DNA from 4 places in the Pseudomonas sp. MF06569 genome. Region 1 is predicted to be linked to each of the others. Evidence: riboswitches for the same ligand, from Rfam matches in the RefSeq annotation. Region 1 holds a riboswitch; each other region holds the start of a gene.
The links. Region 1 has a riboswitch for cobalamin ahead of AC19YQ_RS16155 (CbtB domain-containing protein). Riboswitches for the same ligand answer to the same signal wherever they lie in the genome.
Positions count from the first base shown of each region.

Region 2: linked by a shared signal. The riboswitch ahead of cobO (cob(I)yrinic acid a,c-diamide adenosyltransferase) and the one ahead of AC19YQ_RS16155 (CbtB domain-containing protein) in region 1 are both predicted to bind cobalamin.
Region 3: linked by a shared signal. The riboswitch ahead of AC19YQ_RS17130 (ABC transporter substrate-binding protein) and the one ahead of AC19YQ_RS16155 (CbtB domain-containing protein) in region 1 are both predicted to bind cobalamin.
Region 4: linked by a shared signal. The riboswitch ahead of cobW (cobalamin biosynthesis protein CobW) and the one ahead of AC19YQ_RS16155 (CbtB domain-containing protein) in region 1 are both predicted to bind cobalamin.

Region 1 covers NZ_JCBCUZ010000017.1:66,705-74,673, reverse strand. Annotated here, with positions in the region: gene nfuA (Fe-S biogenesis protein NfuA) at 1-473, shown strand, start outside; gene cobM (precorrin-4 C(11)-methyltransferase) at 640-1,386, opposite strand; gene AC19YQ_RS16165 (cobalamin biosynthesis protein) at 1,451-1,876, opposite strand; gene AC19YQ_RS16160 (CbtA family protein) at 1,873-2,574, opposite strand; gene AC19YQ_RS16155 (CbtB domain-containing protein) at 2,586-2,774, opposite strand; cobalamin riboswitch at 2,872-3,082, opposite strand; gene AC19YQ_RS16150 (response regulator) at 3,217-3,579, opposite strand; gene AC19YQ_RS16145 (response regulator) at 3,755-7,231, shown strand; gene AC19YQ_RS16140 (CheR family methyltransferase) at 7,232-7,969, shown strand, end outside.
Region 2 covers NZ_JCBCUZ010000002.1:41,925-49,893, forward strand. Annotated here, with positions in the region: gene AC19YQ_RS02530 (DUF2066 domain-containing protein) at 241-1,275, shown strand; gene AC19YQ_RS02535 (AI-2E family transporter) at 1,311-2,384, shown strand; gene hda (DnaA regulatory inactivator Hda) at 2,611-3,315, shown strand; gene AC19YQ_RS02545 (C40 family peptidase) at 3,540-4,166, shown strand; gene AC19YQ_RS02550 (C40 family peptidase) at 4,312-4,851, shown strand; gene AC19YQ_RS02555 (PQQ-dependent sugar dehydrogenase) at 4,963-6,282, opposite strand; cobalamin riboswitch at 6,410-6,652, shown strand; gene cobO (cob(I)yrinic acid a,c-diamide adenosyltransferase) at 6,735-7,346, shown strand; gene AC19YQ_RS02565 (cobyrinic acid a,c-diamide synthase CobB) at 7,357-7,969, shown strand, end outside.
Region 3 covers NZ_JCBCUZ010000019.1:78,492-86,460, forward strand. Annotated here, with positions in the region: gene AC19YQ_RS17110 (OprD family porin) at 1-416, opposite strand, end outside; gene AC19YQ_RS17115 (pseudoazurin) at 413-853, opposite strand; gene AC19YQ_RS17120 (ABC transporter ATP-binding protein) at 876-1,652, opposite strand; gene AC19YQ_RS17125 (FecCD family ABC transporter permease) at 1,649-2,653, opposite strand; gene AC19YQ_RS17130 (ABC transporter substrate-binding protein) at 2,662-3,675, opposite strand; cobalamin riboswitch at 3,795-3,993, opposite strand; gene AC19YQ_RS17135 (acetyltransferase domain-containing protein) at 4,027-5,190, opposite strand; gene AC19YQ_RS17140 (MFS transporter) at 5,295-6,593, opposite strand; gene AC19YQ_RS17145 (SDR family NAD(P)-dependent oxidoreductase) at 6,629-7,402, opposite strand; gene AC19YQ_RS17150 (RcnB family protein) at 7,673-7,969, shown strand, end outside.
Region 4 covers NZ_JCBCUZ010000019.1:16,635-24,603, reverse strand. Annotated here, with positions in the region: gene AC19YQ_RS16875 (vWA domain-containing protein) at 1-320, opposite strand, end outside; gene AC19YQ_RS16870 (magnesium chelatase ATPase subunit I) at 419-1,426, opposite strand; gene cobN (cobaltochelatase subunit CobN) at 1,475-5,245, opposite strand; gene cobW (cobalamin biosynthesis protein CobW) at 5,249-6,319, opposite strand; cobalamin riboswitch at 6,414-6,594, opposite strand; gene AC19YQ_RS16855 (glycosyltransferase) at 6,786-7,969, shown strand, end outside.

The DNA of each region.
Region 1 (7,969 bases):
AGTACGCCGAAACCTGCATTGCTTACTGCAAGCCGGCTGAAGTCAAATCTGAAGATACCGCCATCGGCCTTAAAAGCTTCACGGCCTGGATCGATTCGTTCAGCGAACCCTTCCTTGACGATGCCGTGGTGGACTACGCCACCGATCGCATGGGTGGTCAGCTGACCATCAAGGCGCCAAACGCCAAAGTGCCGATGGTCAATGCCGACAGCCCGATCAACGAGCGCATCAACTACTACCTGCAAACCGAGATCAATCCCGGTTTGGCCAGCCACGGCGGTCAGGTCAGCCTGATTGAAGTGGTTGAAGACGGTATCGCGGTGCTCAAGTTCGGTGGCGGTTGCCAGGGCTGCGGCCAGGCGGACGTGACGTTGCGTGAAGGCATCGAGCGCACCCTGCTTGAGCGTGTGCCGGAGCTCAAGGGCGTACGTGACGTGACCGACCACTCGCAGAAAGAAAACGCCTACTACTAACAGGGCGTTCGCTGCGAAGCTGAAGAAAAAACGGTGCCCCGTGAGCACCGTTTTTTTATGGCTGCGCGATTCGGATTGTGCGGGCGCAGCAGAACCTAATGGGATCTACCTGACAGGCCACGCCGTCCGTATCGCGAGCAAGCCCGCTCCCACAGGGGGAGAGCGTTCAAGGCCGATACAGATGCGCATGCCCCGCACGGTACAGCGACGAGTCCCCAAAACTGTCACTGGCCAGCACCCGGCCCACCAGGATCAGCGCCGTACGCCTGAATCCCTTGGCCTGGACCTTGATCGCGATGTCTGCAAGCGTCCCTTGCACCCAGTCCTGGTCAGGCCAGCTGGCGCGATGAATCACGGCAATCGGGCAATCACTGCCGTAGTGCGGGATCAGTTCGGCAACGATGTTTTCAAGGTTCTTGACCCCCAGATGAATGGCCATGGTCGCCTTGTGCTGCGCCAGGCTGGCCAGTTCTTCTCCGGCTGGCATAACGGTTTTTTCGGCGTAACGGGTCAGAATCACGGTTTGCGAAATATCGGGCAACGTCAGTTCGGCCCCCAGAATGGCCGCACAGGCCGCGGTGGCAGTCACTCCCGGAATGATCTCAAAGGCAATGCCCAGCTCACGCAAGCAGCGGATCTGTTCGCCAATGGCCCCGTACAAGCTGGGGTCGCCGGAATGTACGCGGGCCACGTCCTGGCCTTTGGCGTCGGCGGCCTTGATCAGGGTGATGATCTGCTCAAGGTGCAGTTGCGCACTGTTGATCACCTGCTCAGCCTGATGGCCTTGCAGCACGGCCTCGGGGACCAGCGAACCCGCGTAAATGATCACCGGGCAACTGCGAATCAGGCGCTGGCCCTTGACGGTAATCAGCTCAGGATCGCCGGGTCCGGCGCCGATGAAATAAACAGTCATGGCAGTCTCTTGAAGGGGTTGAGATAGAGCTGTTCTTGAACAACGCTCATAGTGAGGCGGGGGATTATCGCGGGTTTTGCTCGAAACAGGCCAACGCAAAGGTGGCGCCTGGTGATTTTTGTCGCGTAATCAGCAAGGTAGCGGGTGCGCCGGCGAACCGCTCGGCCAGGGCCAGCGCAGCACTTTCGGCAATCCCGAAACACCCGGTTTTCTCGAACACAAGGTTCGACCGGTGACTCAGCTGAGGGGCGTACGGGGCAAGCTGTTGCGCACTGAAGACCTCAAGCTCCAGTTCCAGTCGAGCTGCCAGTTGCAGCAGTCCGGGTTCCTGGCGCTTGAGATCGACACTGGCCAGGGCACGGACCGCATTCAGCGGGATCCCGGCCCGGGCCAGAGAGCGTTCGATCAGACTCAACAGCTCTGCCGCGGTGCAATCCTGGCGACAGCCCAGGCCAATCACCAGGATTGGCGCTGTGCCGGTTGCCGTCATGCCGAGTACTGGCCTTCAGACTTGCGGCGAAACAGCCAGGCGCTGATCACGCCCAGGGCCAGCCAAAAGGCGAAGTTGGTCAGTTGCGAAGCAATCTTGAACTGCGACTCCAGCTCGGCCGGGGCCAGGCTTGAATGCACCAGTGGCTGGGGTGCGCCAAAAATATGCGGAACCACCAGAATCGCCACGCCCAGCACTTTCAGCGCCCAGTGCTTGCCAAATACCATCAGTGCGATGGCCACTGCGGTCGAAGCTGCGGTGCTGACCCACCAGATTTGACGCTGCAGCAAATCTGCCGCTGCAGTGCCCGGCAACTCGGGTGGCAGGCCCAGGGTCGGCGCCAGGCAGAACACCGCATAACCGGCAAGGCCCCAGAGCAGGCCCTGGGAAGTGCGCGTCGGGGCACGCAAGGTGTAAAGGCCGGCCAGCATCAAGGCAAAACCCACAGCAACCACCAGATTGCCGCCCGTGGTAGACAGCACGCGCTGCCAGCCATCTTCCGGCTCCCAGGCCTCGGCGTCGTGCTCGTGGGCTGGCATGGCCATGTCGGCATGCTCGTGCACTTCAGTGGCAGCAGGTTTTTCGTAGGTTTCGGCCTGCAAAATGAGTGGCGACACCCACAGGCTTTGCAGCAGGGTCAGCAGCAGGGCGGCCAGCAAGCCGGTGAAGCCTGCGGTTTGGGCGATACGCTTAATCATGGCAGGCAGTCTCAATGGCACGGGAAGGCGGAGCTGTGACGGGTGTCATGGGCCGCATTGTGAACCGCATCGATATGGGAGAACCCGGCGAAGTAAACGAGAAAAGCCCCCAGTACCGCAGCACCGACAGCCGCCACAATGCGTTGGCTTTGGGTGGCAGTGGTCGCGGCGGAATGGGTACGGCTGGTGCTGATAGACATGGCGCTTGCCTCAGGTCGGACGACGGGCAGCAAAGCGCAAGAAAACCCCGCGAACGAAGCCCGCAGGGTTTAACAGCGCCCGCCCACCGCGGGTTTGTTATTGAAAAATAACCAGGCCGGTCTCCGGGCTTGCGAGGGGCTCAAGCGTTGAGCCTGCAAACATCTCCTTCCCATGCACTCGGCACAGTGGATTTGATGTTTCTCTCGCTTACCGTTGCGGGGGCAGCGCCGGACTTGCCAGGACTAACGCCTGACGCACCGGTTTCCCGTTTCACCCTGTGAAGGGCACCTGATACAAGATGTGTAGGAAACCACAGCCCAGGAGAGTCGTCAATTTAAAGGGGGGGGTGTAGTCGCTGCCGCAGGCTGCGATAAGGGCCGCAGGACCTTCAAAAAGCGGGGCCGCTACGCAGCCCTCGCAGCCTGCGGCAGCGACTACACGTCAGGCGGTCAGCAGGCTTTTGACTTTGTCGCGCAACTGATCAATGGAGAAAGGTTTGCCAATCACCGCCATGCCTTCTGCGACCTCAAGGGTTTCGGCATAGCCGCTGGCAAACAGGATGGGCATTTTCTCGCGCAATTGGCGGGCCTTGGCTGCCAGCTCCCGGCCGTCCATGCCCGGCAACCCGACGTCGGTCATCAGCAGGTCAATGGGCTGGGCCGCATTCTCCAGCAGTTCCATGGCCTGCTCGCTGCCGTCTGCTTCAAGCACGCTGAAGTCCAGTTCTTGGAGCACGTCTACGATCAGCATCCGAACAATGGCGTCGTCTTCGACCACCAGGATGGTGGAGGGTGTAGCGGACATAATCATGATCTCGATAAAAAATGTAAGCGTGGGTCTCGCTGCAGCAAGGATAGCCTTGCCCAGCATTTGAATGTGCCTCTTTGTACGAAAATGTTCATTGTTGGGTAAGAAAATAGAACTATTGCTCGGTAATCCGGCAAACTCCAGTTTTTTAAGACTGCCCACAGGCCTGAAAATGAACTCACCTGTATCAATTGATGAGCGAAGCTTTCGCAAGCTTCTGAGTCGCAACGTTGGCTTGCCCCTGGCTGTCGGCGTGCTCAGTGCCGCGTTATTCGTGATCATGGTCAGCTATTTGTTATCAGTGATCAGGTGGGTGGAGCACAGCGACCGGGTTATCAGTAATACCAACGACGCCGTGCGGCTGACGGTGGATCTTGAAAGCGGCATGCGCGGGTTCCTGATTACCGGCGATGAGCATTTTCTGGACCCCTATGCCGTCGCCAAGCCGCAAATTGCGCTCCAGTTGAAGGGGTTGCAGGAGCTGGTCAGCGACAACCCGCAGCAGGTCGACCGGCTGAAACGCCTTGAGGCGCTGCAAAATGAGTGGAATGCCTACGCCCAGTCGATGGTCGATCTGCGCCGTCAGGACGGTGATTACCGTGCGGCCATACAGGCGGGGCGGGGCAAACGCCTGGCGGACGAAATTCGCAAAGAATATCAAGACTTCATTCAGATGGAGCAGCAGCTGCGAGTGGCTCGCAGCGAAGAGGTCAGTCGTACAACGATCATCAGTATTGGCCTGTACCTGATTTTCGTACTGGGTTTGAGCGGCTTTTTGGCCTATATCGGTCGTCGCGATTTACTTGAACTTTCAAAGAGTTACAACAATGCCTTCGAGTCGCAGATCAAGACTGCTCAGCGTCTGGAACAACAGGCCTGGTTGCGCAACGGCCAGACCGAGCTGGCTGAACAGGTGCTGGGGCGCCTGACGCTCAACATGTTGGGCCACAACATCCTGCAGTTCTGTGCCCAGTACCTGGGATCCGTGGTGGCGGCCGTCTATGTGCGTGAAGATCACGGCGATCTCAAGCGTGTGGCCAGTTATGGGTTTTCCCGCGAGCAAGAGGCGCAGGGCCAACTGATTCGCAACGGCGAAGGGATTATCGGGCAGGCAGTCAAGCAGGATAAGTTGATTCGACTGGACAACGTACCCGCCGACTATTTCTCCAAAGTCAGCTCCGGGCTGGGCGAAGGCAGCCCGCGCAGTGTGCTGGTGGTGCCCACCAGTGATGATGATCGCGTCAACGGGGTCATTGAGCTGGGCTTCCTCAGGCCCCTGAGCGAGCGGGACGTAGAGCTGTTCGAATTGATCGCCGACAACATCGGCATGTCGATTGAAGCGGCGCGCTATCGCCAGCGCCTGCAAGAGGTGCTGGCCGAAACCCAGCAGCTCAATGAGCAACTGCAGGTGCAGCAGGAGGAACTCAAGACCGCCAACGAGGAACTCGAAGAGCAGTCGCGCATTCTCAAAGAGTCCCAGACCAGCCTCGAAACCCAGCAGGCCGAGCTGGAGCAGACCAACGAAGAGTTGGCCGGCCAGCGGGATGCAATGGACCGCAAGAACACCGAACTCAACCAGGCCCAGGTGCAACTTGAAGAACGGGCTGAAGAGCTGCAACGCTCCAGCAAGTACAAGTCCGAATTCCTGGCCAACATGTCCCACGAGCTGCGCACGCCGCTGAACAGCTCCTTGATCCTGGCCAAGTTGCTGTCCGAAAACCCGCAGCAGAACCTCAGCGCAGAACAGGTCAAGTTTGCCGAGTCTATTTACTCGGCGGGCAATGACCTGCTTAACCTGATCAACGACATCCTGGACATTTCCAAGGTAGAAGCCGGCAAGCTCGAAGTGCGCCCCGAGCACACCAGCGTGGCACGGGTGGTCGAAGGGTTGCGCAACATGTTCCAGCCGCTGGCGGGCGACAAGTCCCTGGGCTTTGAGGTCCAGTTGCAGCCCGGCACGCCGCCCATGATCTACACCGACAGCCAGCGTCTGGAGCAGATCCTCAAGAATTTGCTGTCCAACGCGGTCAAGTTCACGGAGCAAGGCCAGGTCAGCCTGACGGTATCCTGTCAGCCGGGCGAAGGGATTGCCTTTACCGTGAGCGATTCCGGGATCGGCATTTCCGAGGAGCAACAAGACTCCATCTTCGAAGCTTTCCGTCAGGCCGACGGCACCACCAACCGCCGCTATGGCGGCACAGGGCTGGGCCTGTCGATCTCCCGTGATCTGGCGACATTGCTGGGCGGTTCGATCGATGTCAGCAGCGAGCCGGGCAAGGGCAGTATCTTTACCCTGATCCTGCCGCAGCAGTATGTGGAGCACGGCGAAGAACCCGTGCAACTGCCTGTTGGCCCCGCGCCACGGGTTGCAGTGCGGGTACCTGAGCCCCGGCCGCTGCTTGCCGTTGAGTCTGCGGCGGTGATTGAGCGCTTCATGGATGACCGCGAGCAGGCGCCATTTACCACGCGCTGTATTTTGGTGATTGAAGATGAGCCAAACTTTGCGCAGATCCTCTTCGATCTTGCACATGAATTGGGCTATCGCTGCCTGGTTGCCCATGGTGCGGACGAAGGTTTCAGCCTCGCGGTGCAGTTCATTCCCGATGCAATCCTGCTGGACATCCGCTTGCCGGACCATCCGGGGCTCACGGTGTTGCAGCGCCTGAAGGCTATGGCGTCGACGCGGCATATACCGGTTCACGTGATTTCCGCTGAAGACCGGGTTGAGGCCGCGATGCACATGGGGGCGGTGGGGTACGCCTTGAAGCCGACGACCCGTGAAGAGCTGAGAAATGTGTTCGCTCGCCTGGAGGCCAAGCTGACGCAGAAGGTCAAGCGGGTGCTGCTGGTCGAGGATGATGACTTGCAGCGCGACAGCATTGCCCGCCTGATCGGCGACGATGACATCGAGATCACCGCGGTCGGCTATGCCCAGGAGGCGCTCGACCTGCTGCGCACCACTGTTTACGACTGCATGATCATCGACCTCAAGTTGCCCGACATGCTGGGCAACGACCTGCTCAAGCGCATGTCGACCGAAGATATCTGCTCGTTCCCGCCGGTGATCGTCTACACCGGGCGCAATCTGACCCGGGATGAAGAAGCCGAGCTGCGCAAGTATTCGCGCTCCATCATCATCAAGGGCGCCCGCTCACCCGAGCGGTTGCTCGATGAAGTGACATTATTTCTGCACAAAGTCGAATCTCAGTTGTCCCATGATCGGCAAACGATGCTCAAGACCGCTCGCAGCCGCGACAAGGTGTTCGAGGGCCGCAAGATTTTGCTGGTGGATGACGATGTACGAAACATCTTTGCCCTGACCAGTGCGCTGGAGCAGAAGGGCGCGATTGTGGTCATCGGTCGCAATGGACGCGAAGCCATCGAGCGCCTGGACGAAGTGGAAGATATCGACCTGGTGTTGATGGACGTGATGATGCCCGAGATGGATGGCTACGAAGCGACCGTCGAAATCCGCAAAAACCCGCGCTGGCGCAAGCTGCCGATCATTGCGGTCACGGCCAAGGCAATGAAGGACGATCAGGAGCGCTGCCTGCAGGCAGGTTCCAATGACTACCTGGCCAAACCGATTGATCTGGATCGACTGTTTTCGTTGATCCGGGTCTGGCTACCGAAAATGGAACGACTCTAAGTGCAACGAAACACTGACATCGAGTTAAGGCTGCTGATCGAAGCGATCTATCTCAAATACAGTTATGACTTTCGCGATTACTCCGGCGCCTCGATCAAGCGCCGGGTCAATCATGCATTGCGTCAGTTTGACTGCAGCACCATTTCGGCCCTTCAGGAGCGCATCCTCCATGACCCGACGGCCTTTATGCAGTTGCTGCAGTTCCTGACCATTCCAGTGAGCGAGATGTTTCGCGACCCGGAGCATTTTCTGGCCATTCGCCAGGAGGTGGTGCCGATCCTCAAGACCTACCCGTCGCTCAAGATCTGGATTGCGGGGTGCAGCACCGGCGAGGAGGTGTATTCAATGGCCATCCTGTTGCGTGAAGAAGGCCTGCTGGATCGCACCATCATCTATGCGACCGATATCAATCCGCGCTCTCTGGAAAAGGCCAAGCAGGGGATTTTCTCCCTGGACAATATCCGGACCTATACCCACAACTACCAAAAGGCCGGTGGTCAGCGTTCGTTTGCCGATTACTACACCGCCGCCTATGACTACGCGATTTTTGACAAGACGCTGCGCGAGAACGTGACCTTCGCCGATCACAGCCTGGCGACGGATAGCGTGTTCTCAGAAACCAATTTAATTTCATGCCGTAACGTATTGATTTATTTCAATAAAAATCTTCAAAACAGAGCCTTTGGTCTGTTCGAGGAATCGTTGTGTCATCGCGGATTTCTGATGCTTGGAAGCAAG
Region 2 (7,969 bases), on a different contig from region 1:
AGGGCAGCGGCCATCCTCGGGCCGACAGGCAGGGTTATATCTGTCGAAAAAAACCTTTTTTAGTCGTACTTGGGTCTGTGCGCGGGCCTGTATAAGGTATAGCGAATTACTTTTGAGTTTTTATGACCGAATGAAAACTGCGGTACAGACGTGAATGATTTGGCTGTCGCCGTGTCAGAAGTCTGTTCGAGTGTTTTTATGGCGTCCTTTTAGGCTGCTTTTTGTGATCGGGAATCTTTCATGCGTCTGAGCCAATTTTTAGCCGTGGGCTGTTTGTCTTTTTTTAGCCTGGCGAGTCATGCCGAAATCCTGACCGGCCTTTATCAAGTGCGTGAACCGGTGGCCAGCCAGTCACCCGATGAACGTACCCAGGCCACGCAAAAGGCACTGGAAACCCTGGTGCTGCGTTTGACCGGGGACGCCAAGGCGATCCAAAACCCCGGGCTTGAGGCGATTCGCAAGGATCCCCAGCAGATCATCAGCCGGTACGGTTATGACGCTGGCCCGCCGGAAAGCCTGCAGGTGGATTTCGATCCGGTGAGCACTGACCGGGCGTTGCGCCAGGCCGGTTTGTCGATGTGGGGCAGTAATCGTCCCGCCTTGCTCGGCTGGTGGCTGAACGATTCGGTGGATGGTTCAAGCCTGGTGGGGGACGGTCAATCCGTGGCAGAGCCCCTGCGCCGGGCCGCGCAGCACCGCGGGTTGCCATTGCGTTTGCCGCTGGCAGACCTGAGCGAACAGTTGGTAGGCACGGCTGAAAACCTTGAGGGCAGCAATCCTGCTCCTTTGAAGGATGCTTCCGAGCGTTACGGCGCCGATGCCTTGCTGGCCGTACATGCCCGTGAAGAGGATGGGCAGTGGAGCGCCAAGTGGCGGTTGTGGGTTGGCGATCAGCAGGAGCAGGGCAGTGCTCAGGCACCGGATCAGGCGTCGCTGGCCGATGCCGTGATGCTTGCGGTGAGCCAGCGTCTGGCGCCGCGTTATACGGTCAAGCCCGGTGTCTCGACGGAGCAGTTGCTTGAAGTGCAGGGCATGACGCTACCGCGCTATGCGCAACTGTGGCATTTGCTCGAACCTTTCGGCGCGCAACTAAAGAGCGTCGACGGTGATCGTAGTGTGTATCAGGTCAATGGCAGCGCCGAGCAGCTGCGCTCGCAACTCGGGTTGGCGCAACTGCAGGAAGTACCGGCAGAACAGGTACCCGCAGTGACAAGTGCAGGCCAGGCGCCCGGTGTTGCTTCAGCGCCAGCGGCTCAGCTTCGGTTTCGCTGGTAGGTTGTTGTCTTCTTTATATAGGGATGGGGTGGCTCATGGCTGATTCGCGACGGTGGGTGTGGTGGGGCGTAGGGCTGGGGTTCGCCCTGTTTGTGTATTTTCTGCATCCGATACTTACGCCTTTTCTGGTCGCAATCGTCCTAGCCTATATGTTCGACCCTGTGGTTGATCGGCTGGAAAGAGCCGGGCTTTCAAGAACCTGGGGCACGGTCGCGGTCTTTGGACTGTTCACTGTCATTATGATGACGCTGCTCTTGGTGTTGGTGCCGTTGCTGGCCAAGCAACTGTTGAAGCTGTACCAGTTGGCCCCGCTGGTGCTCGACTGGTTGCAGCACACGGCCATGCCGTGGGTGCAGGCCAAGCTCGGCTTGAGTGACAGCTTCTGGAAGTTTGACAAGATCAAGGCGGCAATCACCGAGCACATGGGGCAGGCCACTGACATTGTCGGCATCGTCCTGTCCCAGGCAACGGCATCCAGCCTGGCCCTGATCGGCTTTCTGGCCAATCTGGTGCTGATTCCCGTAGTGGCGTTTTACCTGCTTCGAGACTGGAACATCATGATGGCCAAGATTCGCGGCTTGTTGCCGCGGGCCCGGGCCGATCAGATTGTGTCGCTGGCCAAGGAGTGTCACGACGTGCTCGGCGCGTTTGTGCGTGGCCAGTTGCTGGTGATGCTGGCGCTGGGGGTGATCTACTCGGCGGGCCTGATGTTTGTCGGCCTCGAGTTGGGGCTGTTGATCGGCCTGATGGCGGGGGTGGCGGCCATCGTGCCGTATATGGGCTTTATTGTCGGCATTGGTGCGGCGTTGATCGCCGGCCTGTTCCAGTTTGGCGGTGACCTGTACCCGATGCTCGGGATCGTGGCGGTGTTTATGGTCGGTCAGGCACTCGAGGGTACGGTCCTTACCCCCTTGCTGGTGGGTGACAAGATCGGTATGCATCCGGTGGCGGTGATCTTCGCGATTCTTGCGGGTGGCGAGCTGTTTGGCTTTACCGGTGTGTTGCTGGCACTGCCGGTGGCGGCGGTGATCATGGTGCTGGTGCGTCACTTGCAGGATATGTACAAGGACTCCCACGCCTATAAAGGCAGCGAAGACCCGGAGCTGTAACGGCCAGGTTCTGTGAAGGGCGGGCTCACCGGGCAGGTGGTCCCGCCTTTTTCATGTGCGTTCGCAGCACCTTAATCGTCAGGAAAAGATCAAACAATCCAAGACCTTAACGCAAACCTTTGATTTTGCTCGTGGTCTGTTACATTGTGTGCCCGGTTACACGGGTATAAACTTTTAGAACTTTACACAGAGGCCACTAACAGTTCGCTTGAACTGTTCAGTCAGCATGAAACCGATTCAGCTGCCCCTAGGTGTGCGTCTGCGTGATGACGCAACCTTCATAAATTACTATCCAGGCGCCAATGCCGCTGCACTCGGCTATGTCGAGCGACTGTGCGAAGCCGACGCCGGCTGGACTGAAAGCCTGATCTATCTCTGGGGCAAGCAGGGCGTAGGCCGCACACACCTGCTACAGGCTGCCTGCCTGCGCTTTGAGCAGATGGGTGAGCCCGCGGTGTACTTGCCTCTGGCCGAGTTGCTGGATCGCGGCATTGAAATCCTCGATAACCTTGAGCAGTACGAGCTGGTTTGTCTGGATGATCTCCAGGCGGTGGCCGGACGTGCCGACTGGGAAGAGGCACTGTTTCATCTTTTCAATCGCCTGCGTGACAGTGGGCGTCGCCTGCTGATTGCAGCGTCTACCTCGCCCCGTGAATTGCCCATCAAGCTGGCTGACCTCAAGTCCCGACTGACCCTTGCGCTGGTTTTTCAGATGCGTCCCTTGTCTGATGAAGACAAGTTGCGTGCCTTGCAATTGCGCGCATCACGTCGCGGCCTGCACCTGACCGACGAAGTCGGGCATTTTATTCTCACGCGAGGCACTCGCAGCATGAGTGCGTTGTTTGATTTGCTCGAACGGCTCGATCAGGCCTCCCTGCAAGCGCAACGCAAGTTGACGATCCCTTTCCTGAAAGAAACCCTGGGTTGGTAGCTCACCCCTTTAAAACTGCGGTCTGCAGCCGTTTTCGGCAGTTTTCAGGCGCCAGAAACCCTGCGCGGCTCAAGAGCTTTGTGCGCAAAATCTATTGTCAGGGGTGTAAAGCCTTAGATGTCACGACAAAACCATCAAGTCACATTTTGATCGATTGAATTTGCAAATGAGGATCATAGAGGGCATAGTCGCGGCTACTTTTCTTACAAGCCACGGTCGTGCCCATGCTAAAGCGCTTCGCACCCCTCGTGCCTCTCGCACTCGTTACCCTGTTGTTTGGCTGCGCTGCCCACACGCCAGTGTCGCAGCAAGTTGTCGATCATCAGGTTCAAAAGTCATCCTCGGTATCGCAATCTTCCGCTCTTTATCAGGAAGAACTTGCCACCGAAAAAGAACTGGCTGAATTTTCCGCCAACAGCAAGCCTTACCAGTTGCCGGCTCTGGCTGACAGCATCCTCGAGCGCGGTATGTCCCTGATCGGTACGCGTTACCGTTTTGGCGGCACCTCTGAGGCAGGCTTCGATTGCAGCGGCTTCATTGGTTATCTCTTCAAGGAAGAAGCCGGCATGCAATTGCCGCGCTCAACCCGCGAAATGATCAACGTAAAAGCACCGTTGGTCGCACGAAACAACCTCAAGCCCGGTGATTTGCTGTTCTTCAGCACCAATGGTCGTGGCCGTGTAAGCCATGCCGGGATTTACCTGGGTGATGACCAGTTTATCCACTCCAGCAGCCGCCGCAGCGGTGGTGTGCGGATCGATAACCTGGGTGACAGCTACTGGAGCAAGACCTTTATTGAGGCCAAGCGCGCCCTGGCGATGGCTCCTGCGAGCGTAGTAGCCCGCAAGTAAAGTTAATGTCTTACTTGAAGTTTGGCTGCTAAGGGCTAGAATTCAGTCGCATTGTTAAATCCTTGAAGCCGCGAAGGTGACCCCTTTCGCGGCTTCAGGTTTCGCGGCCAGAGTTGCCGTATCCAGAATCAGGAACATTCTGTTTATGTCGACCATGGCCCGCGTTGCCCTCTTGACCTTAGCAGCACTGCTCAGTGCCTGCGCCAGCCACCCGCCACCTGTTGCGGTGGTCAAAAAACCTGTCGTGTTTGCCAGCCCTTATGAAGAAACCTCGCCGATTGCCGCCGACGTGCTTTTTCGTGCCTTGGGTCTGGTCGGCACGCCTTATCGCTGGGGTGGCAATACTCCGGATTCAGGTTTTGATTGCAGTGGTCTGATCAAGTACGTGTACAACGACGCGGCGGGCATTTCGTTGCCGCGCACGACCCGTGAAATGATCGTGATGCAGGCGCAGAATGTTGGCCAGGACAAGCTGCAAACCGGTGACTTGCTGTTTTTCGCCACCAACGGTGGTTCCCAGGTCAGCCATGCCGGGATCTACGTCGGTGAAGGCCGTTTTGTGCATGCACCGGCCACTGGCGGTACGGTCAAGCTGGACAGTCTCAATAAAGCCTATTGGCAAAAAGCCTATCTGAATGCCAAGCGCGTTTTGCCGACCGAGCAGCATCTGGCGCGTCTGCCGTAAACCCGAACCTGCATCACGCTGGGTGGGAGCGGGCTTGCTCGCGACTGGATCACCGCGGCGTTGTAGTTACACCGCGTTGTATCCATCGCGAGCAAGCCCGCTCCCACTGTTTCATTTGCTGGTTGGCTTTGCCGACACCCGCCAAACCTTGTTGCCGACATCATCGGCCACCAGTAAATCGCCCTGTTTATCGATCACCACGCCCACGGGTCTGCCCATGGCTTTCTCGTCAGCGTTGAGAAAGCCGGTCAGAACATCAACCGGCATACCGGTGGGTTTTCCGTCGGCAAAGGGTACAAAAATCACTTTGTAGCCACTGTGCGGCTTGCGGTTCCAGGAACCGTGCTGGCCAATAAACGCGCCTTGAGTAAAGTCGGGCAGTTTGCTGCCTTCGGCAAAACTCAGCCCCAGGGATGCAGTGTGCGGGCCGACGGCATAGTCCGGTGCAATGGCTTTGGCGACCAGTTCCGGATTTTGCGGGTTGACCCGTACATCCACGTGCTGGCCGTAATAGCTGTAGGGCCAGCCATAGAAGCCGCCATCCTGAACTGAAGTGATGTAGTCGGGCACCAGGTCGCTGCCGATTTCGTCGCGCTCGTTTACCGCTGTCCAGAGCTTGCCGGTTTTGGGTTCCCAGTCCATGCCATTGGGGTTGCGCAGGCCCGAGGCGAAAATACGGTGGTTGCCGGTGGCGCGATCAACCTCCCAGATCGCGGCGCGGCCTTCTTCCTTGTCCATGCCGTTCTCGCCCACGTTGCTGTTGGAGCCGACGGTGACATACAGCTTAGAGCCGTCAGGGCTGGCGATGACGTTTTTGGTCCAGTGATGGTTCAGTGGGCCGCCCGGCAAGTCGAGCACCTTGACCGGATTGGCTTTGATGCTGTTTTCGCCCGCCTGATAGGGGACGCGCAACAGCTTGTCGGCGTCCGCGATATACAACTCGTCGCCCACCAGGGTCATGCCAAAAGGCGAGTTCAGATTGTCGAGAAAGACCGTGCGGGTTTCGGCCACGCCATCGTGGTCTGCATCGCGCAACAGGGTGATCCGGTTCGCACTTGGCACTGCGGCCCCGGCGCGGGCCATCACCTTGTCTGCGATCCAGCCTTTGATCCCCTTGCTGTCATCCGGTTTGGGCGGTGCGTTGGTTTCTGCGACCAGCACATCGCCGTTGGGCAAGACATAGAGCCAGCGCGGATGATCCAGGCCTTCGGCGAATGCGGCGACCTCCAGGCCTTGGGCGGCAATGGGCGTGGCGCCATCAGCCCAACCGACCGCCGGGGCGATATTGACGGTGGGTATCAGGGTTTTGTTCGGTTCGGGTAATTTGGGCGAGGGGCCGGTGCCATCACTCACTTGCAGGGTCGACGACTCGCCGCAGGCAGCCAATCCTGCCGCAAGTGCGATGACAATAGCGTGCTGGCGCTTGAGCATGTGAATCTCCATGAGGTTTTGGTCTTGTAAGTCATAGAGAAGCTTAGCCCTTCAAAGGTTCAGGTCGTAGCTTTGTATAGCCCTATTGGTGCCACCTTTAATTGACGCTCCACCCCCAACCCTCTAACCTTCGCGGCTTGTTTCAGGTGCTCGGCAACGTAACGTTGGTCGAGTGAAACAGGGAAGCCGGTGAGGGCGTGTTTGTCCTGCACAACCGCCATGATCCCGGCGCTGCCCCCGCAACGGTAAACGAGTCAATGCCACGCCAACTGCCACTGTGATTGCTCACGGGAAGGCGCGTGGACAAGGGCGCTCTGTACAGGGCCGTCCGCTTGTGAGCCCGGAGACCGGCCTGATCCATCCACCACTCTCGCGGCGGGCGATGCAGTGTGTTTTTTATGAATTCCCCCCCGCCTCCCGTTTGCATCATTGAGCCCCAACGGAGAGCTGCCATGAACGAATCCCCCGAACGCGACGAACGTCATCAGGCGCGCATGCTGCGCAAAAAAGCCGTCATGGATGAGCGCATTGCCAGCTCGCCCAATGAGTGCGGGCTACTGCTGGTGTTGACCGGCAATGGCAAAGGCAAGAGCAGTTCCGCTTTTGGCATGCTGGCACGGGCCATGGGCCACGGCATGCAGTGCGGCGTGGTGCAGTTCATCAAGGGTCGCAACAGCACCGGCGAAGAGATCTTCTTCCGCCGCTTCCCCGAGCAGGTGCGTTATCACGTGATGGGTGAAGGCTTTACCTGGGAAACCCAGGATCGCCAACGCGATATCGCGGCCGCCGAAGCCGCCTGGGAAGTGTCCCGCGAGATGCTGCGTGACCCGTCCATCGTGCTGGTTGTACTGGATGAGCTGAACATCGCGCTCAAACACGGCTACCTCGACCTTGAGCAGGTGCTCGCCGACCTGCAAGCCCGTCCGCCAATGCAGCATGTGCTGGTCACCGGGCGTGGCGCCAAACCTGAACTGATAGACCTGGCCGACACCGTGACTGAAATGGGTGTGGTCAAACACGCATTCCAGGCCGGGATCAAAGCCCAGAAAGGCATCGAATTGTGAGTGTTCAAGCATGAGAGAGTCGCGTCATTGCCCCGCGGTGTTGATCGCCGCACCGGCCTCCGGTCAGGGCAAGACCACCGTTACCGCCGCCTTGGCCCGATTGCATCGCAATCAGGGGCGCAAGGTGCGGGTGTTTAAATGTGGACCGGATTTTCTGGACCCGATGATTCTGGAACGCGCCAGCGGTGCGCCGGTTTATCAGGTGGATTTGTGGATGGTGGGCGCGGATGAAAGTCGCCGCCTGCTGTGGGAAGCCGCTGGTGAAGCGGACCTGATCCTGATCGAAGGCGTGATGGGTCTGTTCGACGGTACACCTTCCAGCGCCGACCTAGCGCGCCATTTTGGCGTCCCGGTGCTGGGTGTGATTGATGGCACCGCAATGGCCCAGACCTTTGGTGCGCTGGCCCTGGGCCTGGCCCGCTATCAACCGGACCTCCCGTTTGCCGGGGTGCTGGCCAACCGGGTTGGCACAGTGCGTCATGCACAGTTGCTTGAAGGCAGCCTGACCGAAGGCCTGCGCTGGTACGGCGCGTTGTCTCGCGAGACCGGGATCGAGTTGCCGAGTCGACACTTGGGGCTGGTTCAGGCGAGTGAGCTGAACGACCTGGATGCGCGTCTCGACG
Region 3 (7,969 bases), on a different contig from region 1:
ATCGCTGCGCCGCCTCGGCCGTAGTTGTCCTTGGGGTAGCCGTCGTTATCCAGCCCGAGCAGGCGGGCCTTGCCTGCGCGTCCGCCGCCGCTGTCCAGCTTGAGCCCCATGTAGGCGTGGGCATCCACTCCAACGCCGATCAGGCCTTGGGTGAAGCCTGACTGCAGGGTGCCCATCAAGCCGTATGCCCACTCTTCGGCATAGCCATTGCGCTCCGAGCGCGGTTTATAGGCATTGCGTGCGCCGCTGTTGCTGGCGCCATGACGATATTCGCGGCTGTCGTAGACCGTACGGTTGAGCACGCTCCAGGTGCTGTCTTCGATAAAACCGTTGGCCTGTTCCTGTGCCGACTCGGCAAACGCCAACGGGCTGGCGAGAGCGATCAGGATCGCGGAGCGCGATCGCACGGCACTCATTTTTCCACCTGCTGTTTTTGCAGGGAGGCGTTCAGGCGGTCGAGTGCACGTTTGGGTAGCGTAGCGGGCAGTTGCGGGGGCTGAGCTGACGGTTCGCCTACCTGGATCAGCATTACCATGCCCATGGCCAGGTGCGGGATGCACTGAATGCCATAGAGCCCCGGCACGGTGAAGGTCTGCTCGATTTCCTGATTGAGCTTGCCTTTGAACGGTTGTGCCCCTTCAGGCAGCAGACCGGGCAGGGTGGCGGCATTGTGGCTGCTTTGTGTGGGGATGAACTTGACCGTGTCACCGGGGGCGATCTGCAAGTAATCCGGTTCATAGACCATGCCGGCCGTGGCGCTGCGGGTAAGCATTTTCACTTCGTGGGTCTGGGCCAGTACCGATGTACAGAGCAGGGCAGTGGTCAACAGCAGGGTAATGGAAGAAATACGCATGAGTTGCTCTACATAAAAAGGTTTAAAAGGGGCGCATTCGTAAAATCTGTGCGCCGTCAAAAGGGTCAGTCAAATAGTGCGCCTGGACCCCGAAGGTGGCCTCAAGGCGTTGTGGGGTCAGGACTTCAAGGGGGCTGCCCAGCGCAATTAAACGGCCTCGCTCAAGAATCGCCAGGCGATCACAGCTCAGCGCCTGGTTGAGATCGTGCAATGCGATCAGGGTCGTCACGGGCAAGGCCTTGACCATTTTCAAAATGGCCAGCTGGTGCTGGATATCAAGGTGATTGGTGGGCTCGTCCAGCAACAGGATCTGCGGGCGCTGGGCCAGGGCCCTGGCGATGTGTACACGCTGGCGCTCACCCCCTGAGAGGCTGCGCCAGGTTCGGCTGCGCAGGTGTGTTGCATCCACATCGATCAAGGCCTGCTCGACGATGGCCGTGTCGTTGCCAGACCACGGGCACAATGCTGACAGCCAGGGAGTGCGGCCAAGGGCGACAGCATCGAACACACCAATCCCATCATGGGTATCGGCATGCTGTTCAACCACCGCCAGTTGTTGCGCAATGGTGCGTTGGCTCATTTTTCTGAGCGGCTGTCCGTGGATAAAGGCTTCGCCACGGCTGGGCACACGCAGATTGGCCAGCAGCTTGAGCAGCGTGGATTTGCCCGAGCCATTAGGCCCGATAATGCCCAGGGTCTCGCCTGGGAGCGCACTCAGGTTGATGCCTTGCAGCAGTTGAGCAGTACCGACGCAGTAACTCAGGTCGCTGCAACTCAATACTGGAATTGCCTCATTCATCGGGCATTTCTCCTGCTGATCAAAATCAGCGCAAAAACCGGCGCACCGATCAGCGCGGTAACGACGCCTACAGGGATCACCTGGCCCTTGATCAGGGTGCGGGAAAGAATGTCGGCGGCGATCAGAAACAATGCGCCGCCCAGTGCGCTCAGGGGGACCAGGCGCCCATGGCCGGTGCCTGACAGCAAGCGCACGGCATGGGGGATGACCAGCCCGACAAAGCCGATGGAGCCGACAATGGACACCATCACAGCAGTCACCAGGGCTGCACAGCTGATCAGCAACAGTTGCACCCGGCGCACAGGAATTCCCAGTGACGCCGCAGAGTCCGCACCAAACGTGAACGCATCCAGTGCCCGTCTGTGCCACATGCACACCGCCAACCCGAGCACTGCCACTGGCACTGCCAGCCATACCGAGGACCAGCGCACGCCACTGAGGTTGCCCAACAGCCAGAACATGATCCCGCGGGCCTGTTCAGAGCTGGCCGATTTGGTGATCAAGAACGCGGTGATCGCGTTGAACAACTGCGAGCCGGCTATCCCCGCCAGAATGATCTGGGCACTGGTACTGGCTGGTCCGCTGACGCGAGCCAGCACAATGACCAGAGCAAAAGCGGTGATGGCTCCGGCAAAGGCTCCTGCAGACAGGGAGATGGCGCCCGCACCCAGGCCCAGTACCGCCACCAGCACGGCACCGGTCGAAGCACCGGCAGAAATGCCAAGCAAGTAGGGGTCGGCCAAGGGGTTGCGCAGTAAAGACTGCAACACCACCCCGCACGTCGCCAGCCCGGCACCACAGGCTGCAGCCACCAAGGCACGGGTCAGGCGATAGTTCCAGACAATGCCTTCGTCGATCGGATCAAGCACATACCCGGCAGCCCACAGCTTGTTGGCCAGCACCTGGAGCACCACGCCCGGGGCGATCGGCGTTTCGCCGATGGCAACCCCGCCAAGCACTGCCAACAGCAAGGCCACGAAGGCCAGCAGTGTGAGCATCAGCCTTGCACTCATTTGGGCAGGTCGTAGGCATTGATGGCTGTCGCGAGTGTTTCGAGCCCGTCGAACATGCGCAGGCTGGCCTGCATGGCATGGGCATCAAGGATGATGATGCGGTTGTTTTTGACGGCATCCATGTTGCGGGTCACAGGGTCGGTGCGCAGGAATTCGAGTTTTTTCTCAACGTCATCGGCCGGGAAACGACGTCGATCCATGCGTGCGATGATCAGGAACGTCGGGTTGGCCTTGGCCAGGGTTTCCCAGCCGACGGTTGGCCATTCTTCATCGGATTCCACAACATTACGTATGCCCAGGGTATTGAGCATAAAGTCGGGGATGCCCTTGCGACCTGCAACGTAGGGGTCGATGTCCAGGTCGGCACTGGAGAACCAGAACAGCGCGCTGGTGTGGCTCAGGTCCTTGCCCTTGAGCGAGTCGGTGGATTTTTCAAGGCCGGCCTTGAGTTCGGCGTTGAGCTGTTCGCCGCGCTGCTGCACATCGAACACTTCAGCCAGCTGGGTGATGCTCCTGTAGACGCTGTCAATGCTGAATGCCTGCAGGCGAGTGCCGTCTGCACCTACAAGATTGTCCTTGCCCTCACAGTCCGAAGGCATCAGGTAGGTGGGTATTTTCAGTTCGTGAAACTGTTCGCGAGTACCCACCACGCCCTGCGGGCCCACCATCCATTCCAGTTGCACCGCCACCAGTTCCGGGCGTTTTCCAATCACCGACTCAAAGCTTGGGTCGTTGTCGGCAAGCCGCTCGACCTTGTCGTTCTGCGCCTTGTACCGGGCGGGTACATCGTTGAACCACAGCGAGGTGCCCGCCAGTTTGTCGCCCAGGCCCAATGCATAGAACATCTCGGTACCGGCCTGGCCGATGGTCACGGCACGCAGGGGTGCGTGCTGAAAGGTCAGCGAGCTGCCGCAGTTTTCGATTGTCAGGGGGTATTGGGTAGGGGCCGCATGGGCCAGTGCTGGCAAGGCAAGGGTGGCAAGAAGGGTAACAGCGCGGTGCAACAGCATGATGCAATCTCCATTTGATCGTACACAAAACGCAGGTGTACAGCCGGGAACACATCACCGAGCACTGTTGGCGCAACAGCACGAGAGCAAGGATGCCTTCCCCGGACACCCCGCCGGTTGGTTTTTTGACTTTGCCGGCAGGTCTCCTGACTGATGGGTCATCGCCTGGCTCCAGCCTTCCCGGGAGGTATCCCAGTGGCAAACACGGAGCAGGCTCGTCATCTACAGTTGCGGGGGCAGTTCCGTTTGGTGCGACAGAGGCACTTCGGATTCCCTTTTAACCCCCCCTTGGGGGGGACCGGCGGCGGGATGATAGTCGATCTTGTTTGCAAGAGGGAGTGGGTGTCAGATTCAGAAATACTTGAGCCAGGCAATATCTCTGCGACGGGCTTTCAAGGCAGCAAACCAGCGCACCGGCCAATACAGCGATGTGGCCAGCAGTACTGCCGTCAGCCATACCGCAGCGATACTGTCAAAACCGAAGTAGCTGCCCTGGTTCTGGCCAAACAGGGCGACACTCGCCACATACAGCACTTTGAGCACGTACAGGTGCAACAGGTAGAAGAACATCGGTGCAGCGCCGAAAACGGCCAGGGTGGCGATCCACTTGCGTTGCCCGGCCCGCTCAAACCCCAGTAGCAGCAACAGGCCAGCCCCCAGGGTCAAGGCGAGAAACAGCAGCGAAGGCGGATATTTGGTGATGTTGAAAAAGCTCATCAGGCTCTGCGTGAAGCCGTCATGACTCACCCACGGCGCTTCCCCATAGCCATTCAGTAAACGCAGTACGACAAAACCCAGCAGCGCCACCGTACCTGCAAGCAACAGATAGCGCTGACGTACGTCAGCCGGGGCAGAGCGGGCAAACCAGGGACCCATGCAGTAACCCAGCGCGATCACACCGATCCAGGGCAGCACAGGGTAAGACGTGCGCAGGCGCAAGTTGTCCGAGAACTCGATCCAGCCACGATCATGCAAAATCGCCCAAGGGATATGCATCATCGAATCCACGGGGAAATGCAGGGTATCGAGCAGGTTATGCCCGGCGACAATGACCAGACCCAGTACCAGCAACAGTGGACGGGGCAGCCAGACCAGCGCTGCAAGGGCAATCATGCTCACGCCAATGGCCCAGATCACCTGCATATAGATGACCGAGGGCGGGAGCTGGAAGGTCCAGGCGAAATTGACCAGAGTGAACTCCAGCACCACCAGAAACAGCCCGCGCTTGAACAGAAACGCCGAGACATCGCGCTTGCCCTGATACTTCTCGCCGTACAAAAACGCCGACAGACCGGTCAGCAAGACAAATACCGGGGCACACAGGTGGGCAAGGGTCCGGCTAAAAAACAGGGCAGGGTCGGTGATGTCGACGTTCATGGGATCGGACACCTGGCGGTGCAGAAAGAACGTCTCTCGCACATGGTCCAGCAGCATCAGGAGGATAACCAGGCCACGCAGGGCGTCGATGGACAGCAGGCGCTTGTTGGGAGGTGGAGCGAGGGTTGCGGTAGTCATTGAGGGATCACAGGCAAGGAGTGCATACAAGGTATTGATACTTTATAACATTTCCGTTTGCGCTGTCATCCCCATGAGAAAGATTCGCAAGAATTGGGCGTTTGTTAACGCCGAATTTTTACCCATGCCATCAACAGCGCCGAGGACAAAACGCCTGCGGTCATAAAGATATAAGCCGCTCCGGGATTTCCGGTGAGGCCGATCAGGTAGCCAACGATCCACGAGCCGACAAAGGCACCCAATGCTCCACACGCATTGATCAAGCCGATGGCGCCGCCGAACACGTTTGCCGGAATGACCTCCGGAATCAGCGCGAAAAAGGGCCCGTAGGGGGCGTACAGCGCGGCACCGGCAATTGTCAGCAGTGCAAACGACACCCAGAAGTGCGAAGAACCGATCAGGTACGAACAGAAGAAGGCCAGTGCACCCAGTGCCAGCAGTGGCCAGATGAAACGTTTTCGTTGCTGGGTTTTGTCTGAGGCCCAGGACACCGCCAGCATCGCGGCAACGGCAGCGACATAGGGCACTGCACTCAGCCAGCCGACGGTGACGATATCCGCAGCCGCGGCCTGTTTGATGATGCTTGGCAGCCACATGATGAAACCGTATACGCCAATGCTCCACAGCGCGTGAACACAGCACAGCTGGATCACCACAGGGCTGGTGAACGCCTGCCGGTAATTACGGACTTGCTTCATGCCTTTCTGTTCGTCCGCGAGGGTCGCGGCCAGTTGGGTTTTTTCCTGGGCAGTGAGCCAGTCGACCTGCTCGGGCTTGTCCCGCGCCATGCGCCACCAGACGAATGCCCACAGCACTGCAGGCGCGCCTTCAATCACAAACATTTCGCGCCAGCCCCAGGCCTGAATCAAATACCCGGATACCACCGACATCCACAACACCGTGACCGGGTTGCCCAGTACCAGAAAAGTATTGGCCCGCGAACGCTCCTTGCGGGTAAACCAGTTGCTGATGAAAATCAGCATCGCCGGCATGACTGCCGCCTCAACAATCCCCAGGGAGACGCGAATAAACATCAGCATGGGGATATTGGTCACGAGGCCCGTGGCCATGGCGCAAAAGCCCCACAAAATCAGGCTCCAGAACACCAGTTTGCGCACACTGTATTTCTGCGCGTAGATGGCGCCCGGCACCTGGAAGAAAAAGTACCCCAGGAAAAACAGGGCACCTATCAGCGAGGACATGCCCTTGGTGATACCCAGGTCCTGCTCGATCCCCGCCGCACTGGCAAAGCCATAGTTGGCCCGGTCCAGATACGCGAGGCTGTAGGTAATGAAAATCAGCGGGATCAGATACAACCAGCGTTTGGACGCAAAGCCTTTGGTCGTTACCTGGGCACTGGCTCTATCGGTCAAGGGCAGTGCAGGTTCTTTAAGAGTGCTCATGGGTGTTCCTTGTTATTGTTTTTTGCGGGTGCGGGTCAAACAACGCTGGTCAAGCCTCCATCCACAAACAGCGTCTGACCGTTGATGAAATCCGACGCCGGGGAGGCGAGAAACACGGCCGCTCCGCACAGCTCTTCAACCCGCCCCCAGCGGCCCGCCGGGGTGCGTTTGCACAGCCACTCGGAAAACTCCTGGTTGTCGACCAGGGCGCGATTCATCTCGGTGGCGAAGTAGCCCGGTGCCAGGCCATTGGCCTGAATGCCATGACGTGCCCATTCTGCGCACATGCCTTTGGTGAGCATCTTTACTGCGCCTTTTGAGGCCGCATAGGGCGCGATGGTCGGGCGCGCGAGTTCGCTTTGCACCGAGCAGATATTGATGATCTTGCCGCGCCCGCGAGCAATCATGTGCCGGGCAACCGCCTGGGACACATGGAACACACCGTCCAGATTGACCCGCATCAGGTCGTTCCAGTCGCTTTCGGCAAAGTCCTCCAGCGGGGCACGGCGCTGAATGCCGGCGTTGTTGACGAGAATGTCGATGGCGCCGGTGTCGGTCTCGAAAGCATTGATCGCGGCAAACAATTGCTCGCGGTTGGTGACGTCAAACGCTGCGAATTCTGCCTTCAGGCCCTCATCGCGCAGTTGGCTGGAAATTGCGCGAGCTTTTTCGATATTACGATCGTTGATCACCACAATTGCCCCGGCAGCGCCAAGGCCACGTGCCAGCTCCAGGCCGATTCCTTTGCCTGATCCTGTGATCAAGGCACGACGACCCTCAAGCTGGAAGCTGCTGATATTGAATGACATGCTGTTCTCCACAAACGGCCGCTTATTGTTGTTACCGGCCCTGTGGTTACTTCACCTCACGCCAGAGGAGGAGTCCAATCGTCATTGATGATCTCGTAATCAATTATTTTGATCAGCGTTGAGGCTGCTCAATCCACCTACGGGCATCCACCGACTGGCATCCATCAACGTTGCCGTCGATCAGTGAGCAGGAACGTAATCACTGCGCGGCGTGTCCATGAAGTCTGTATTGCCATACCGGCGATGGCTGGTAACAACGATGAGGTGAATATGCGCAGCTTGATTTCTGCATCACTATTGGCTGGTTTTTTGTGTGCACTGCCTTACGCAGCCCAGGCTGACGATGACAAACCTGCGGACTGCAAGCCCGGACAGATACTCGCCGAGTCCATGGACCTGAGCAGTTGCTATGGCAACGGCGACAAGGCTCCGGACCAATACACACGGGAAGAAGTCGCGATCAAGGACTGGAAAGCCAAAGGGCTTCCACAGCCTGATGAGCATGAGCAGTGGGTACAGATAAGCGGGCACTATGTGTTGGTCAACCGCGTGAATGCGGTCATCAAG
Region 4 (7,969 bases), on a different contig from region 1:
AACGGTGTACCACCACCGGCGCCCAGTTGGGCCAACCACTCATTGAGCGCCGCCGAAGCCTTTACCCCCGTGACCTGCCACACAGGCGAATTGCCGCTGGCTGTCATCACGGCCACCCGGGCACGCTGGCGATACGCATCCTCGAACAACTGGGCGAGCAGCCCCTTGGCATCACTCAGGGCCTGATGCCGCCGGGTTGAAGCCGATGCATCCACCACCACCAGCCACAGTTCCTGGGCGGCGCTTTTGCGGGTTTTATGGCGCAGATCTGCGCGCAGACGTGGACGGCCACGGAGCAAGGTTTGCACCCAATCGACCATCCCGCTGCCGGCACTGAGGCTTGCGCCCAGTTTGCCCGTTGCGAGATGACCCGCCTGGGGTCTGGCATCCGCCCCCACATCGGATCGGGGACGAATGCCTAAGACTTTTTTGGCCAGCTCGGCACTTCACGGCGCGCACCCATCGCCTGGGCCTGTGCTGGCAACTCGCCCCACTGGCCCTGGCCGGAACCGGATGAAGGCGTGCTGGATTGAGGCTGTGAATGCGGCTGCTCCGGTGTCGGCGCCTGGCCCGCCTGCTCGCGCCGCCGATGACGCAAGGCAAATTCGGCCACCGCATCGATGTCTTCAAGGCTGATTGCCGTGGCGCCACGCCAGGCGGCATGGGCCCGTGCAGCACGCAGCCACACCAGATCGGCACGCATACCGTCGACCGCCGCTGCAAAACAGCGCTCGGCAATCACCGCGAGCGATTGATCGTCCAAGGCGATGCTCGCCAGCAATCCCCGTGCATGCTCGCAACGCTGGCGCAGGGCCGTCTGCGCCTCTGCCCACTGTGCGCAAAACCCCTGGGGGTCAGCGTCAAAGGCCAGGCGTCGACGGATAATGTGTGCCCGTTCGGCCGGTTGCGGCAGACCGCTCATGACCACGTTCAGCCCAAAGCGGTCGAGCAGTTGAGGACGCAACTCCCCCTCTTCCGGGTTCATGGTGCCGATCAGGACAAAACGCGCAGCATGGCGATGGGAGATGCCATCGCGCTCGACCACATTGGTACCGCTTGCAGCCACATCCAGCAGCACATCCACCAAATGGTCTGCGAGCAAATTCACTTCGTCGACATACAGCACACCGCCATCGGCCTTGGCCAACACACCCGGTGAAAACTGCGCCTTGCCTTGCCCGAGTGCGGCGTCCAGATCGAGGGTGCCGACCAGACGCTCTTCAGTGGCACCCAGTGGCAGGGTCACGAACTGGCCGCTGGCGAGCAGATCTGCCAGCCCACGGGCCAGAGTAGATTTGGCCATGCCACGGGGACCTTCGATCAGCACGCCGCCAATCCTGGGGTCGATGGCCGTGAGGCACAGCGCAAGCTTCAACGAGTCCGCGCCGACCACCGCCGATAACGGGAAATGCGGGGTGTCAGTCATGTTTTCGGGTTCCAAATCGTAGAATGTTGATCGACTTCAAAAAGCCCTTCACTCTTCTTCTATATCCAGCAGCAGATTTTCCAGCGCCGCCTGATATTCCCCGGGCTCACTCCAAAGGCCGCGCTGCTGAGCCTCCAGCAAGCGCTCGGTCATGTCACGCAACGCGTGCGGGTTGTGCTCGCGAACAAACTCGCGGGTATCAGGGTCCAGCAGGTAGGCATCCGCCAGCAAGGCGTATTGATGGTCGTCGATCAAATGCGTGGTGGCATCGAACGCAAACAGGTTGTCCAGGGTCGCGGCCATTTCGAACGCGCCTTTATAACCGTGGCGCTTGACCCCGTCGATCCATTTCGGATTGGCTGCCCGCGAGCGGATCACCCGGTTCAGCTCTTCCTTCAGGGTGCGAATCTTCGGCAAGTCCGGCTGGCTGTGATCGCCGTGATAGCTGGCTGCAGCCTCCCCGCGCAACGTCTCCACAGCGGCCAGCATGCCGCCCTGGAACTGGTAGTAATCATTGGAATCCAGCAGGTCGTGTTCGCGATTGTCCTGGTTTTGTACCACGGCCTGCATTTGCCCCAGACGCTGGGCAAACTGGCCGCGGGCCGCCGTGCCTTCATCGGCCACGCCATAGGCATAACTGCCCCAGTTGAGGTACACCTGGGCCAGGTCATCACGGCTTTGCCACAAACGACCGTCAATTGCGTTCTGCACCCCGGCGCCATAGGCGCCGGGCTTGGCGCCAAACACCCGCCAGCCGGCCTGGCGCGCTGCCAGTTCGGGTGAGAGTCCATCGCGCTCCAGCTGCTCACGCTCACTGCGCACCTTGGCTGCCAGCGGGTTCAGATCATCCGGCTCATCCAGTGCCGCCACGGCCTGCACGGCGGCATCGAACAGGCGAATCAGATTGGCAAAAGCATCCCGGAAGAAGCCCGAAACCCGCAGGGTCACGTCCACCCGTGGACGGTCCAGCAGGCTGACCGGCAGGATTTCAAAGTCATCCACCCGCTGGCTGCCTGTGGCCCATACCGGGCGCACGCCCATAAGTGCCATGGCCTGGGCGATATCATCGCCGCCCGTTCGCATGGTCGCCGTGCCCCACACCGACAAGCCCAGTTGGCGCAGGTGGTCGCCGTGATCCTGCAAGTGACGCTCAAGAATCAGGTTGGCCGACTGAAAGCCGATACGCCAGGCCGTCGTAGTCGGCAGGTTGCGCACATCCACTGAAAAAAAGTTGCGACCGGTAGGCAGCACATCCAGGCGTCCGCGACTCGGTGCGCCACTGGGCCCCGCCGGCACAAAACGCCCTCCAAGGGCATCGAGCAGGCCCTGCATCTCGGCCGGCCCGCAGGCATCCAGACGCGGCGCGACGACATCAAGCAGTGCGTCGAAAATCCCCCTGACCTCGGCCCATTGCGCGGTGTCGGGCAATTGCAGCGTGCCCTCCAAAGCCTGTTCAATCAGTTGCGCCGCATATAACTCCAGACGCTCGCGGGTGTCCCCCGCCGTGCGCCAGCGCTCAGCAGTGACGGCCTGCAGCACCGCGGGTTGGCGCGCCGTCCAGGGCTCGGCCAATGCGCAGTCCAGCGGGTCAAAGCCCAGCTCAAAGGCTTTGGCCAGCGCCCGCAGAATGCTCGATTGCGCGCCACGACCATCGCCGCGAGGGATGCGCAGCAACGCCAGCAAGGTGTCGATCCGCAAGCGTCCGGCAGGCGACTCACCAAAAATATGCAAGCCATCACGGATTTGCGACTCCTTGAGGTCGCACAGATAGGTGTCCAGCCGTGGCAGCCAGATCGCAGCGTCGGCATCGCTGTCCAGCTTCTCGTCCAGTTGCAGCTCACGGTCGATACGGGTTTCACGCACCAGGGCGAGAATGTCCCGTTGCAACTCACGGGCGCGTCGGGGGTCGAGCAACTGCGCTTCGTAATATTCGTCGGCCAGCAACTCCAGATAACGCAGCGGCCCGTAGGTTTCAGCACGGGTCAGCGGCGGCATCAGATGATCGATGATCACCGCCTGGGTGCGCCGCTTGGCCTGGGCGCCTTCGCCCGGGTCATTGACGATAAAGGGATAGACGTTGGGCATCGGCCCCAGAATTGCGTCCGGCCAGCAGTTTTCGGACAGCCCGACGCCCTTGCCCGGCAGCCATTCCAGATTGCCGTGCTTGCCCACATGCACCACGGCGTGGGCACCATAGGTGTTGCGCAGCCAGAAGTAGAACGCCAGGTAGGCGTGTGGCGGAACCAGATCCGGATCGTGATACACCGCACTGGCATCGACCTGATAACCCCGCGCCGGCTGGATCCCGACAAAGGTCAGGCCAAAGCGCAGACCGGCAATCATCAGCCGCCCACTGCGAAACATCGGATCGTTTTGCGGCTCGCCCCAACGTGCAATCACCGCCTGGCGATTGATCTCGGGCAAGCCATTGAACATCGCCAGGTACTCATCCAGCGCCAGGCTTTGCAGGCAGGGACGCAGATCGAGGCTGTCCAGATCATTGCTGACGCCCCCCAGCAGAGCCTGGATCAACGCGGTGCCGGTCTCGGGAAGCTCGCAGTCCACGGGATACCCCTGGGCCTGCAAGGCACGCAGAATATTCAGCGCGGCCGCCGGGGTATCCAGCCCCACACCGTTTCCGATCCGGCCATCGCGGGTCGGATAGTTGGCCAGAATCAGCGCAATCCGTTTTTGCGGGTTCGCCACACGGCTCAGATCAACCCATCGCCGCGCCAGTTCTGCGACAAAATCCATACGTTCGGGATGGGCGCGATAACACACCACATCCGACTGACTGCGTTCGCTGCGCCATGCCAGATCCTTGAAGCTGATCGCACGGCTGATGATTCGCCCATCCAGTTCGGGCAACGCGATATGCATCGCCAGGTCCCGTGGCCCCAGGCCTTGCTCGCTGGCTTGCCAGCCGGGCTCGTTGTCCTGGGCACAAATGGCCTGGATCACCGGGATATTGCGGCGAAACGGGCGCAAATGCGGGGCTTCCGGACTCGACTGGGCAAAGCCGGTGGTGTTGAGGATCACACCGGCCTCAACGTCGTCCAGCAGGTCCTGTACCACGGTCAGGCAGCCCGGTTCCTTGAGGCTGGCCACGGCAATCGGCAAAGGGTTGAGCCCGGCGGCCTGAAGGCGCTGGCAAAACACATCGACAAACGCGGTATTGGCGGCCTGCAAGTGCGAACGATAGAACAACAGCGCCGCAACCGGTTGCCCGACGAGCCATTGGGCCTGCCAGTCTTTGAGTTGGGCATTGGCGTGCACCGGATGATAAATCGCGGTGCGCGGCAGGGTTTGCGGCTCATCCCATGCATAATCGCGGCCCAGCCATTGACTGGCCAGGCAACGATAGAGCTGTTGGGCGTTATGCCGCCCGCCCTGGCGCAAAAAGTGCCACAGACGCTCGCCCTGCTCGGCCGGGACGGTGCTCAGCGCGCTGAGTTCCGGGTCGGGACGGTCGTCGCCGGGTACCAGAATCAGGGTGACACCACGCTCAGCCAGCTGCACCAGGCGCTCGATGCCGTAGCGCCAATAGCCGATGCCGCCGTGCAACGACAGCAAAATCACCTTGGCGTGTTGCAGCACCTGATCGACATACAAGTCGACCGAACCATGGTTTTGCACCTGCATCGGATTGGCCAGACGCAGGCTTGGATAATCTTCAGGCAACTGCTGTGCCGCTTCGGCAAGCAGTGCCAGGCTTGAATCACCACTGCACAGGATCACCAGCTCGGCGGGGGTCTGCCCCAAGTCGGCAATATTGTCATCCGATACAAAGCCACCGGGCTGGGTCCTGAGCAAATGCATGGTTTATACGCTCAACGCTGTACGCAGGGTGGATTCGAGCAGTGCAGCATCGAGGTCCTGACCGATCAGCACCAGCTTGGTGGTGCGCGCTTCGTCACGGCCCCAGGCGCGGTCGAAGTGCTTGTCAAAGCGCGTACCCACGCCCTGAATCAGCAGACGCATCGGCTTGCCCGGGATCGCCGCAAAGCCCTTGACCCGCAGAATGCCGTGTTTGACCACCAACTGGGTCAGCGCTTCCATCAGTACACGCTCCTCGCCCTCCGGCAGCTCGATGGAAATCGAGTCGAAAGCGTCGTGGTCGTGATCGTCGTGGTCATCATCGCCGTCGTGGTGATGGTCGTGGTGGCTGTGGCGGCCATCGATATGATCTTCAGAGCCTGCGCCCAGACCCAGCAACACGTCCAACGGCAAGCGGCCGCTGCTGGCTTCGATGATCTTGACCGCTGGCGGCAGTTCTTCAGCCACTTCGGCGCGCACTTTTGCCAGGTCTTCAGGGCTGATCAGGTCGGCCTTGTTGAGGATCACCAGGTCGGCACTGGCCAGTTGGTCAGCGAACAACTCGTGCAGCGGCGACTCATGGTCCAGGTTCGGATCAAGCTTGCGCTGGGCATCAACCTGGTCCGGGAACGCGGCAAAGGTGCCAGCGGCCACGGCCGGGCTGTCGACCACGGTAATCACCGCATCCACGGTGCAGGCGCTGCGGATTTCTGGCCACTGGAAGGCTTGCACCAACGGTTTTGGCAGGGCCAGGCCGGAGGTTTCGATCAGGATATGATCGATATCGCCACGACGAGCCACCAGCTCACGCATGACCGGGAAGAACTCTTCCTGCACGGTGCAGCACAGGCAGCCGTTGGCCAATTCATAGACGCGACCGTTGGCTTCTTCTTCAGTGCAGCCGATGGTGCACTGCTTGAGAATTTCGCCGTCGATGCCCAACTCGCCGAATTCGTTGACGATCACGGCAATGCGACGGCCCTGTGCGTTATCGAGCATATGGCGCAACAACGTGGTTTTGCCCGAGCCGAGAAAGCCGGTAACGATGGTGACGGGGGTTTTGGCCAGTGTTTTCATCGGATGCCCTATAGCAAAGCGGCGGGCATACGGGACGACGACCGCAGGCAGTGCGCGGTCAGTCTTCGCCACCGGATCACCCCGCCCGGTTGAAGTAAGAATCTGTCACGAGGCAGGTCTCCTGGCTTACGGCTGATACCTACCTTGCGCCTTCCCGCCTGCTGGGCAGTGGCTTTGCAAGATCAATGACCGTTTACAGTTGCGGGGGCAGCCGCGGCATACCGCGTTCCCTTCTTAGCTTCGCGCTGCGAAGAACCTCGAACACGCAAGGCTACGCAGTGCTTTGTAACAGGTCAATGCACAGGTGCGTCCGGGGAGGCGACTGCATTGATGCGGCCTGGCTTTTTGTGACCAGGCACACTGGCTTGCCTGTATCCCGGGCAAGCCAGTGCCCACAGAGGATTTACGCCGCAGTTGTGTTCTAATTGCCGCCTTTTTTCAGCCGCCCTGCTTCAAGGATCTGCCCATGCCTGCCACCTGCCCGACCCGCGTCCTGATCATTGGTTACGTGTGGCCCGAACCGCGCTCTTCGGCGGCAGGCGGGCACATGATGCAAATCATCGAGAGTTTTCTGCAGCAAGGCTGGCAGATCACCTTCAGCAGCCCGGCCGGGATTGGTGAACACAAGGCCGACCTCGCTGCCCTGGGTATTGATGAAGTCACCATCGAGCTCAATAACAGCAGCTTCGATGCCTTCATCACCGAACTGGCACCGGATATCGTGCTGTTTGACCGTTTCATGATGGAAGAGCAATTCGGCTGGCGCGTCGAGAAGCATTGCCCGCAAGCCTTGCGCGTACTGGAAACCTCCGACCTGCAAAGCCTGCGCGACGCCCGTCAGCAGCAACTCAAGGCACGTCTCAAGCACGACACCGAGCAGGACGATTTCAGCAGCCTGTTCGCCCCGGCCCAGCGCGAAACCTTTGAACAGATGGCCGACGCCGACCTGGCACAACGGGAGATCGCCGCGATTTATCGCAGTGACCTGAACCTGATGATTTCAGAATACGAGATCGATCTGCTGGTCGAGCAGTTCCACGTGCCCAAGGCCCTGCTGCATTGGTGCCCGCTGATGGTCGACAGCGTGCCTGAGGCGTTCGTGCCCTATGAACAGCGTCAGCATTTTCTGAGCATCGGCAATTTTCGCCACGCCCCGAACTGGGATGCTGTGCTATGGATGAAGACCCATATCTGGCCCTTGATCCGTCAGCAACTGCCCACTGCACAACTGCATGTGTACGGCGCCTACACGCCGCCCAAGGCCACTGCACTGCATAACCCGGCACAGGGTTTTCATGTCCTCAACTGGGCTGAAGATGCCCTTGAAGTGATGAGCAATGCGCGTATTTGCATGGCTCCCCTGCGTTTTGGCGCAGGCATCAAAGGCAAGATTGCCGATGCCATGCTCTGCGGCACCCCCAACGTGACTACGCCGGTGGGCGCCGAAGGCATGCACGGTGACCTGCCGTGGGCCGGTGCCATCGAGCGCAGTGCCCGCGGGATTGCGGCGGCAGCGGTCGAGCTGTACCAAAATCCCGAAGCCTGGCATCAGGCCCAGCGCAATGGCCTGGCCCTGCTTGAAGCGCGATACCTGCAAGGCGTCCACGGCCCGGCACTGGTCGAGCGCATCCAGGCGTGCCGCGCAGAACT